Regions from separate parts of the Streptomyces sp. NPDC048507 genome, predicted to be linked through region 1. Evidence: riboswitches for the same ligand, from Rfam matches in the RefSeq annotation. Region 1 holds a riboswitch; each other region holds the start of a gene.
What was found. Region 1 has a riboswitch for thiamine pyrophosphate ahead of thiO (glycine oxidase ThiO). Riboswitches for the same ligand answer to the same signal wherever they lie in the genome.
Positions count from the first base shown of each region.

Region 2: another riboswitch for thiamine pyrophosphate. It lies ahead of ACGFXC_RS16400 (thiamine ABC transporter substrate binding subunit); the one in region 1 lies ahead of thiO (glycine oxidase ThiO).
Region 3: another riboswitch for thiamine pyrophosphate. It lies ahead of thiC (phosphomethylpyrimidine synthase ThiC); the one in region 1 lies ahead of thiO (glycine oxidase ThiO).

Region 1 covers NZ_JBICWZ010000007.1:356,910-360,174, reverse strand. The annotation lists gene ACGFXC_RS21885 (thiazole synthase) at 1-386, opposite strand, end outside; gene thiS (sulfur carrier protein ThiS) at 392-592, opposite strand; gene thiO (glycine oxidase ThiO) at 589-1,776, opposite strand; TPP riboswitch at 1,774-1,886, opposite strand; gene ACGFXC_RS21870 (NAD(P)/FAD-dependent oxidoreductase) at 2,003-3,235, shown strand.
Region 2 covers NZ_JBICWZ010000005.1:92,865-96,129, forward strand. The annotation lists gene ACGFXC_RS16395 (ABC transporter permease) at 1-284, opposite strand, end outside; gene ACGFXC_RS16400 (thiamine ABC transporter substrate binding subunit) at 341-1,441, opposite strand; TPP riboswitch at 1,527-1,636, opposite strand; gene rlmN (23S rRNA (adenine(2503)-C(2))-methyltransferase RlmN) at 1,695-2,810, opposite strand; gene ACGFXC_RS16410 (phosphatidate cytidylyltransferase) at 2,979-3,265, opposite strand, start outside.
Region 3 covers NZ_JBICWZ010000004.1:186,202-189,466, forward strand. The annotation lists gene thiC (phosphomethylpyrimidine synthase ThiC) at 108-1,895, opposite strand; TPP riboswitch at 1,890-2,034, opposite strand; gene ACGFXC_RS13840 (YibE/F family protein) at 2,107-3,265, shown strand, end outside.

The DNA of each region.
Region 1 (3,265 bases):
ACCGTGAAGCCCTCGTCGACGAGGATCTCCGCGGCGTCCAGCAGCTCGACCCCGTCCGGCAGGAGGGTCCGCTCGTCGGCGACGACCTCCAGCTTGATCCAGTCGGTGCCGAGCGCCTCCCGCGCCAGCCGGGCCGTGAGCACCGCCTCGCCCGCGGTGAAGCAGCCCGCCGTGTTCGGCAGGACGGCGATGCCGAGCCGGTCCAGGACGGACAGGACCGAGCCCTGCACCGTCGGGTCCAGGCGGCGCATGGCCACGGTGGTCAGCTCGGTGCCGGAGGCGACCAGGGCGCGTTCCAGCACGTCCAGGCTCGGGGCGCCGCCCGTGCCCATGATCAGGCGGGAGGTGAAGGTCCTGCCGCCGAGGGTGAAGAGGTCGTCCGCCATCGCCGTCAGCCCCCCTGCACCGCGGTGAGGACCTCGACCCGGTCGCCCTCGCCCACCGGGGTGTGCGGCCAGCGCCCCCGGGGGACGACCGTCTCGTTGAGCGCGGCGGCCACGCCGGAGGGGGCGGCGGTCAGGGTGGCGACCACGGCGTCGAGGGTGGTGCCGGCCGCGACCTCGCGCGGCTCGCCGTTGACGGAGATGGTCATGCGTAGGACTCCTGACGCGTGGTGGAGAAGCGGCGTGGGGTGAAGGGGCGGGCGGCCTCCGGCACGGAGCCGGTGGCCAGCAGTTCCGCCATCACGTCGCCGGTGAGGGGGGTCAGCAGCACCCCGTTGCGGTAGTGCCCGGTGGCCAGGTGCAGCCCGGGCAGCTCGGTCGGGCCCAGCAGGGGCGCGTTGTCGGGGGAGCCGGGGCGCAGTCCGGCCCGGGTCTCGACCAGCGGGAGTTCGGTGATGCCGGGCACCAGGTCGTGGGCGTCGCGCAGGAGCTCGTACACCCCGCCGGCGGTGACCGTGGTGTCCCAGCCGAGTTCCTCGCTGGTGGCGCCGACGACCAGTTCGCCGTTCTCGCGCGGCACCAGGTAGACGTGGCTGCCGCGCACGACGGCCCGTACGGTCCGGGACAGGAACGGCGCGTACGCGGCCGGTACCGACAGCCGCAGCACCTGCCCCTTCACGGGCCGCACCGGCACCGCCACCTCAGGGGGCACCCCGGCCAGGCGTCCGCTGAGCGATCCCGCCGCCAGGACGGTCTGGCCGGCGCGCAGCTCCGCACCGTCCTGAAGTACGGCGCCCAGCGCGCGGTCGCCCCCGGTCAGCAGCCGGGCCGCCGCCGCCCGGTGCACCGCGACCCCGGCCCGTTCGCAGGCGGCGAGCAGCGCGGCGGCGAGCCGGCGGGGGTCCACCTGGTGGTCACCGTCGACGCGCAGCCCGCCGCGCACGCCCGGGGCCAGCATGGGCTCCAGGCGGCGGCACTCGCGGCCGGTGAGCCACTGCGAGTCCAGCCCGCAGCGGCGCTGGAGGGCGTGCAGTTCCCGCAGGTGGAGGCGGTCGTCGGAGTCGAGGGCGACGGCGAGGGTGCCGCAGGCCCGGTAGCCGATGTCCAGGCCCCCGCTGGCTTCGGCCAGTTCGGCCGCGAACTCGGGGTAGCGGGCGGCGGAGGCCACGTTGAGCCCGAGCAGGGTCTCCTCGCCGTAGTGCAGTTCGGTGACGGCGGCGAGCATGCCGGCCGCGACCTGGGCGGCGCCGCCGCCGGGAGCGGGGTCGGCCAGGGCGACGCGCAGCCCGCGCCGGGCGGCCCGCCAGGCGGTGACCAGGCCGATGATGCCGCCCCCGATGACGAGGACGTCGGTTCCCGTCCGGGATGCCCCGGATGTTCCGGATGAGTGCATGGGCGTCCAGCCCCTCCCTTCGCCGGCATGACCCGGATCAGGTTCGTACGGTCGGAGGCCGTCCAGCCTCCCTCTCAGCCCGGTGCGCCCGGACTCCCGCGATAGGTACGGTGGCCAGACTAACCCCGCCGGGGGTGGTGGGTAAGGCTGCCTCCCCGCGCCGCCTCCCCGCCCGCGCCGCCCGCCCCCTGTTCCTGATGGGCCGTCAGTTCATTAGGCTGGACGCGTGAGCGAGCAGACGCAGCAGACGAAGCCCGGTGTCGTGATCGTCGGTGCCGGAATGGCCGGGGTGCAGACCGCGGTGGCCCTGCGGGCACAGGGCTTCACCGGCCCCGTGACCCTCCTGGGCGCCGAACCCCACCAGCCCTACGACCGGCCCCCGCTGTCCAAGGCGGTGCTGCTCGGCAAGGCCGAGGACTCCGCCTTCGACGTGGCCTTCGACGTGGACTTCGGGGAACTGCGCATCGACCTGCGCCTGGGCGTCGAGGTCACCGGCGTACGGGCCGCCGAGCGCGAGCTGGACACCGGGGCCGGGCCCGTCCCGTACGAGGTCCTCGTGCTGGCCACCGGCGCCGAGCCGCTGACCCTGCCCGGCGCCGCCGGCGTCCCGGGCGTGCACCTGCTGCGCACCCTCGACGACGCCGTCCGGCTGCGCCCCGTCCTCGCGGCGGCCCACGACCTCGTGGTCGTCGGCGCGGGCTGGATCGGCGCCGAGTTCGCCACCGCCGCCCGCGCGGCGGGCTGCGCCGTCACCGTCGTCGAGGCCGCCGACCGGGTCCTGGCCGGCGCCCTGCCCGCCGAGGTCGCCGCCCCGATGGCCCGGTGGTACGCCGAGGCCGGTGCCACCCTGATCACCGGCGCCAGGGTGGCCGCCGTCGAGGAGGGCGCGGTCCGGCTCGGCGACGGCCGGGAACTCCCCGCCGGGGCGGTGGTCGTCGGCATCGGGGCCCGCCCCGCCACGGCCTGGCTCGACGGCTCGGGCATCGAGCGCGGCCCCGACGGCTCCCTCACCGCCGACGCCCACCTGCGCACCTCCCTGCCCGGGGTGTACGCGGTCGGCGACTGCGCCTCCTTCCCGTCGGCCCGCTACGGCGCCCGCCTGCTGGTCCACCACTGGGACAACGCCCTCCAGGGCCCCCGGGCGGTCGCGGCGAACATCCTGGCCGGGGCGCCCGTCCAGGCCTACGACCCCGTGCCCTACTTCTGGTCCGAGCAGTTCGGCCGCTTCGTCCAGTACGCCGGCCACCACGGCGCCGCCGACACCCTGCTGTGGCGCGGCGACCCGGCCGGCGCCGCCTGGTCGGTGTGCTGGCTGCGCGGGGACGCGCTCGTCGCCGTCCTGGCCGTGGGCCGCCCCCGCGACCTGGCGCAGGGCCGCAGGCTCATCGAATCGGGCGTCCCCGTCGACCCGGCCAGGGCCGCCGACCCGGCCGTCCCGCTGAAGTCCGCGACGGCCTGACGCGAGCCCCCCCCCGCGGCCCCGGCGGAC
Region 2 (3,265 bases), on a different contig from region 1:
GGCAGCACGAACGGGACGGTGACCAGCGCGCGCAGCAGCTGTTTGCCCGGGAACTCGAACCGCGCGAAGACGTACGCGCCGGGCAGTGCGAGCAACAGGGTCAGCGCGGTGGAGGCCAGGGCCTGCCAGGTGGTGAACCACAGCACGCCGGCGATGTCCGGACGGGCCAGGACCTCGCCGACGCGGCCGAACTGCCAGCCCGCGTCCGTCTTGAGCCCGCGCCCGACGATCGCGGCGACGGGATAGGCGAAGAACAGCCCGAAGAAGGCGAGCGGCACGGCCATCAGGGCCAGCCGGACGGCCGTGGCGCGCCCGCCCTCCTTCGGGGAGTCCTGCCGCACTACTTCACGACGAGCGCTGACCATGCCTTGACCCACTGCTCACGGTTCTTGGCGATGGCGTCGGGAGCGACCGTTTCCGGCTTCTCGACGACCGCGCCGTGCTTCGTGAACACCTCCGGCAGCTTCGCGTCCTTGACCACCGGGTTCACGAACATCTGGAGCGGCATGTCCTCCTGGAACTTCTTGCTCACCAGGAAGTCGACGAGGGCCTTGCCGCCCTCCTCGTTCTTCGCGCCCTTGAGCAGGCCCGCGAACTCGACCTGGCGGAAGCAGGTGCCGGTGGCCACGCCCGTGGGCGCCTCGGCGGGCTGCGGCTCGCCGTAGAGGACCTCGACCGGCGGGCTGGAGGCGTACGAGACGACCAGCGGCCGGTCGCCCTTGGCCTTCTTGCCGCCCGCGGAGCCGGAGAAGCGCTCGTTGTAGGCCTGCTCCCAGCCGTCGACGACCTCGACGCCGTTGGCCTTCAGCTTGCTCCAGTAGTCCTTCCAGCCGTCGTCCCCGTACTTTCCGACGGAGGCGAGCAGGAAGCCGAGGCCGGGCGAGGAGGTCGCGGCGTTCTCGGTGACCAGCAGGTTCTTGTACTCCGGCTTGAGCAGGTCGTCCAGGGTCTGCGGCGGGGCGATCTTCTTGTCGGCGAAGTACTGCTTGTCGTAGTTGACGCAGATGTCGCCGGAGTCGACGGGGGTGACCCGGTGCTGCTGGTCGAGCACGAACTCCGGCTTGACCTGGTCGAGGCCCTTGGCCTGGTACGGGGTGAAGATCCCGTTGTCGAGGGCGCGCGAGAGCAGCGTGTTGTCGACGCCGAAGAAGACGTCGCCGCGGGGGGAGCCCTTGGTGAGGATCTCCTGGTTCAGCGCGGCGCCGGCGTCCCCGGACTTCAGGACCTTGACGGTGTAGCCGCTCTGCTGCTCGAACTCCTTGAGGACCGTGTCGGTCACGTTGAAGGAGTCGTGGGAGACGAGGGTGACCGTCTTGCCCTTCGGGGCGTCGACCGGGCCCGACGGCTTGCCCTTGGCGTCGCCGCCGCCGCAGGCGCTGAGCGTGGTGATGCCCAGTGCGGCCGCGAGCGCGGCGCCCGCGATCTTCTTGGTGGTGCTCACTGGTGAATTCCTCCTGGGATGTCCAGGAGAAGACGCGGCCCTGCCCGGCGCTCTGTGGGAGCGGACGCCGGGCAGGGCGCAACAGCTTGAGTGATGACCGAACTTCCTACCCCGAATGACCGGGGCGAGGTTCAGAGGGTCTGCGGATGACGGTTACCGCACTCTCAGCGCTGTGGCGCTCCCCTGTCGGAATGATGAAGTTGTCCGGCCACAGGGTACCCCGTGGCCGATTGTGAGCGTTCCTGGCCGGAATCTAGCGCTCGGAGGCGGCCAGCTGGCCGCACGCGCCGTCGATCTCCTGGCCACGGGTGTCCCGTACGGTCACGGGTACGCCGTGCCGCGCGATGGCCTCGACGAAGGCCTTCTCGTCCTCGGGACGCGAGGCGGTCCACTTCGAGCCCGGCGTCGGGTTCAGCGGGATCAGGTTGACGTGCACGCGCTTGCCCTTGAGCAGCCTGCCGAGCAGGTCACCGCGCCACGCCTGGTCGTTGATGTCACGGATCAGCGCGTACTCGATGGAGATGCGGCGGCCGGACTTCTCCGCGTACTCCCAGGCCGCGCCGAGGACCTCGCGGACGTTCCAGCGGGTGTTCACCGGGACGAGGGTGTCGCGCAGCTCGTCGTCCGGGGCGTGCAGCGAGACGGCGAGGCGGCACTTGAAGCCCTCGTCGGCGAACCGCAGCATGGCCGGGACCAGGCCGACGGTCGAGACGGTGATGCCGCGCTGCGACAGGCCCAGACCGTCGGGCTCCGGGTCGGTGAGCCGGCGGATGGCGCCGACCACGCGGTTGTAGTTGGCGAGCGGCTCGCCCATGCCCATGAAGACGATGTTGGAAAGCCGCGCCGGGCCACCGGGGACCTCGCCGTCGCGCAGGGCGCGCATGCCGTCGACGATCTGGTGCACGATCTCGGCGGTGGAGAGGTTGCGGTCCAGACCGGCCTGGCCCGTGGCGCAGAACGGGCAGTTCATGCCGCAGCCGGCCTGCGAGGAGATGCACATGGTGACCCGGTCGGGGTAGCGCATCAGCACGGACTCGACGAGCGTGCCGTCGTGCAGCTTCCACAGGGTCTTGCGGGTGGTGTCCTCGTCGCACGAGATGTGCCGGATCACCGACATCAGGTCGGGCAGCAGCTCCTGCTGGAGCTTCTCGCGCGAGCCCGCGGGGATGTCGGTCCACTCGGCCGGGTCGTGCGCGTAGCGCGCGAAGTAGTGCTGGGAGAGCTGCTTGGCCCGGAACGGCTTCTCGCCGATCGCGGCCACCGCCTCCCGGCGCTCGGCCGGGGTCAGGTCGGCGAGGTGGCGGGGCGGCTTCTTGGCCCCGCGAGGGGCGACGAAGGTGAGCTCTCCCGGGACGGGACGGGGGGCCATGGGTGGTACTCCTCAAGTCTGACGAACCCTGCGCGGGCGACCTCCGCGCACGAGCGGAGTCGATGTGATGGCACGCCCGGTGCCCGGAGAGCTCACGGGTCCATCCCCGCAGAAGCGGGAAAGCGCGCCACGTGTCGGTGGCGCGCTTTCCAGGATAACCCGGACGGGTCAGCCGGTGCCGACGAAGGCCGCCAGCAGCAGCCAGACCACCGGGGCGGTCGGCAGCAGCGAGTCGAGCCGGTCCATGATGCCGCCGTGGCCCGGGAGCAGCGTGCCCATGTCCTTGATCCCGAGGTCCCGCTTGATCATCGACTCGCCCAGGTCGCCCAGGGTGGCGCTGACCGCGACCGTCAGGCCCAGCAGCAGGCCCTGCCACCAGGCACCGCCGTCGATCAGGAACTCCATGCACAGCGCGCCGGCCACCATCGCGAAGGCCACCGCCCCGAAGAGCCCCT
Region 3 (3,265 bases), on a different contig from region 1:
GGCAAGAGCGTTCCGCCGGTCAGTCACCTTCGGCGTTCCGGACACGTGCTGTTCCCGGCCGGCGGTGGTCCGCCGGCCGGGAACAGCACTCCCCCCGGTGTGTCCGGTCAGTCCGCCAGCGGCAGGTACACCCTGTTCCCGGCGGCGGCGAACTCGGCGGACTTCTCCGCCATGCCCGCCTGGATCTCGTCGGCCTTCAGGTCGCCGCCGTGCTCGCGGCGGATGTCCTGGGAGATCTTCATCGAGCAGAACTTCGGTCCGCACATGGAGCAGAAGTGCGCGGTCTTCGCGGGCTCGGCCGGCAGGGTCTCGTCGTGGAACTCACGGGCCGTGACCGGGTCGAGCGCCAGGTTGAACTGGTCCTCCCAGCGGAACTCGAACCGCGCGTCCGAAAGGGCGTCGTCCCAGTCCTGGGCGCCGGGGTGTCCCTTGGCCAGGTCGGCGGCGTGGGCGGCGATCTTGTAGGTGATCACACCGGTCTTGACGTCGTCCCGGTTCGGCAGGCCCAGGTGCTCCTTGGGCGTGACGTAGCAGAGCATCGCGGTGCCCCACCAGGCGATCATCGCGGCGCCGATGCCTGAGGTGATGTGGTCGTAGGCGGGCGCGACGTCGGTGGTCAGCGGGCCGAGCGTGTAGAACGGCGCCTCCTCGCAGATCTCCTGCTGGAGGTCGATGTTCTCCTTGATCTTGTGCATCGGGACGTGGCCCGGGCCCTCGATCATCGTCTGCACGTTGTGGCGCTTGGCGATCGTGTTCAGCTCGCCCAGCGTCTTCAGCTCCGCGAACTGCGCGGCGTCGTTGGCGTCCGCGATCGAGCCGGGGCGCAGGCCGTCACCGAGCGAGTAGGTGACGTCGTACGTCGCGAGGATGTCGCAGAGTTCCTCGAAGTTCGTGTAGAGGAAGTTCTCCTTGTGGTGCGCCAGGCACCAGGCGGCCATGATCGAGCCGCCGCGCGAGACGATGCCCGTCTTGCGGCGGGCGGTGAGCGGCACGTAGGGCAGCAGCACGCCGGCGTGGACCGTCATGTAGTCGACGCCCTGCTCGGCCTGCTCGATGACCGTGTCCTTGTAGATCTCCCAGGTCAGGTCCTCGGCCCGGCCGTCGACCTTCTCCAGCGCCTGGTACAGCGGCACGGTGCCGATCGGGACGGGGGAGTTGCGCAGCACCCACTCGCGGGTGGTGTGGATGTTGCGGCCGGTCGAGAGGTCCATGACCGTGTCGGCGCCCCACTTGGTGGCCCAGGTCATCTTGTCGACCTCCTCCTCGATGGAGGAGGTGACCGCGGAGTTGCCGATGTTGGCGTTGACCTTCACCAGGAACCTCTTGCCGATGATCATCGGCTCGATCTCCGGGTGGTTCACGTTCGCGGGAAGCACCGCGCGACCTGCGGCGATCTCCTCGCGGACGACCTCGGGGGAGACGTTCTCGCGGATCGCCACGTACTCCATCTCCGGGGTGATCTCGCCCCGGCGGGCGTACGCGAGCTGGGTGACGGCGGCGCCGCCGCGGCCCCGGCGGGGCAGGCGGGGGCGGCCCGGGAAGACCGCGTCGAGGTTCTTGAGGCCGCCGCGCGGCGAGGTGTGCTTGATGCCGTCGTCCTCGGGGCGCGCGGGACGGCCCGCGTACTCCTCGGTGTCACCGCGGCCGATGATCCAGTTCTCGCGCAGGGGCGCCAGGCCCCTGCGGACGTCGGTCTCGATCTGCGGGTCGGTGTACGGACCGGACGTGTCGTAGAGCGTGACGTCCTTGCCGTTGGTGAGGTGGACCTGGCGGACCGGCACCCGGATGTCCGGGCGGGAGCCCGCCAGGTATCCCTTGTGCCAGCCGGGCTGGCGCTCGGTCTGGCCGTCGGCGTCCTGGCTGGCGGCAGGCGTGCGTGCGTCCTGAATGGTCATGAGACCTGATCTCCCTACGCCGGCATTACCCGGTAACAGGTTCGGCGGTCGACGCAGCCTCTTCCCGTACGCATTCTCATGCGCGTACGGTGATCAGCGCCCTCTCAGCCCGGTGCTCCGAGCTCCCGCGTTGTGCAAAGGTGCCCCCACGCTAGCGTCATCTGTGGCGTGCTGAACAGTGGGCCCCCTCATCTCTTGCGATGATCTGCCGGTGACGTCCTCGCTGCAGCCCCCCACCGAGCCCACGGATCACCACGGCCACACCGGTCACGAACACGCGCCTCATGGACCCGCGGCCGGTGCCTCCCATGGTCACGCGCACGGCCACAGCCACGGCCACGGGCCGGCGGCGCCGGTCTCCAAGCACCTGCGCAAGGTCATCGCCGCCGTGCTGATCCCCTTCGCCGCCGCCGTCTTCATCGGCATGGCGGTGCTCTGGCCGGGCGGCGCCCCGGCGCACGAGCGGACCGGGGTGGGCTTCGACCGCCAGACCCAGCAGGGCACGGTCGTCGCCTTGGCGAAGGTCGACTGCAAATCGGTGAACGCCTCCCAGGTGCCGCCCACCGGCGACACCTCCACCCCCGAGGGGCGCGAGGCGCAGGCCGCGCAGTCCGGCGAGTGCAAGAAGGCGACCGTCGAGGTCGGCAGCGGGCCGGAGAAGGGCCGGGCCTTCTTCGAGATCGTCCAGCCGGGCGCGCCACGGCAGTTGGAGAAGGGCCAGGAGGTGGTGGTCGCCTACGCGCCGGACGCTCCGCGGGACCTCCAGTACTCCGTGATCGACGTGAACCGCAAGCTCCCCATGGCGCTGCTGGCCGCGATCTTCGCGGTGGCGGTCGTCGTGGTCGGGCGGATGCGCGGTCTGTTCGCGCTCATCGCGCTGGTGGTCAGCTTCGGGATCCTGACGCTGTTCATCCTCCCGGCGATCCTCCAGGGTTCGAACCCGCTGCTCGTGGCCGTCATCGGCGCCAGCGCGATCATGCTGATCGCCCTCTACATGTGCCACGGGCTGACGGCGAGGACCTCGGTCGCCGTCCTCGGCACCCTCGCCTCCCTGCTGCTGATCGGGCTGTTGGGCTCGCTGTTCATCGACTGGGCGTTCCTGAGCGGCAACACGGACGACAACACCGGTCTGATCCACGGCCTCTATCCGTCGATCGACATGAGCGGTTTGCTGCTCGCGGGTGTGATCATCGGTTCGCTCGGCGTCCTCGACGACGTGACCGTGACGCAGACCTCGGCCGTCTGGGAACTCCACCAGGCCGACCCGAAGATGGGCCCGCGGGCCCTGTACCGGGCCGCCATCCGGATCGGCCGCGACCACATCGCGTCGGTCGTCAACACCCTGGTGCTCGCGTACGCGGGTGCCGCAC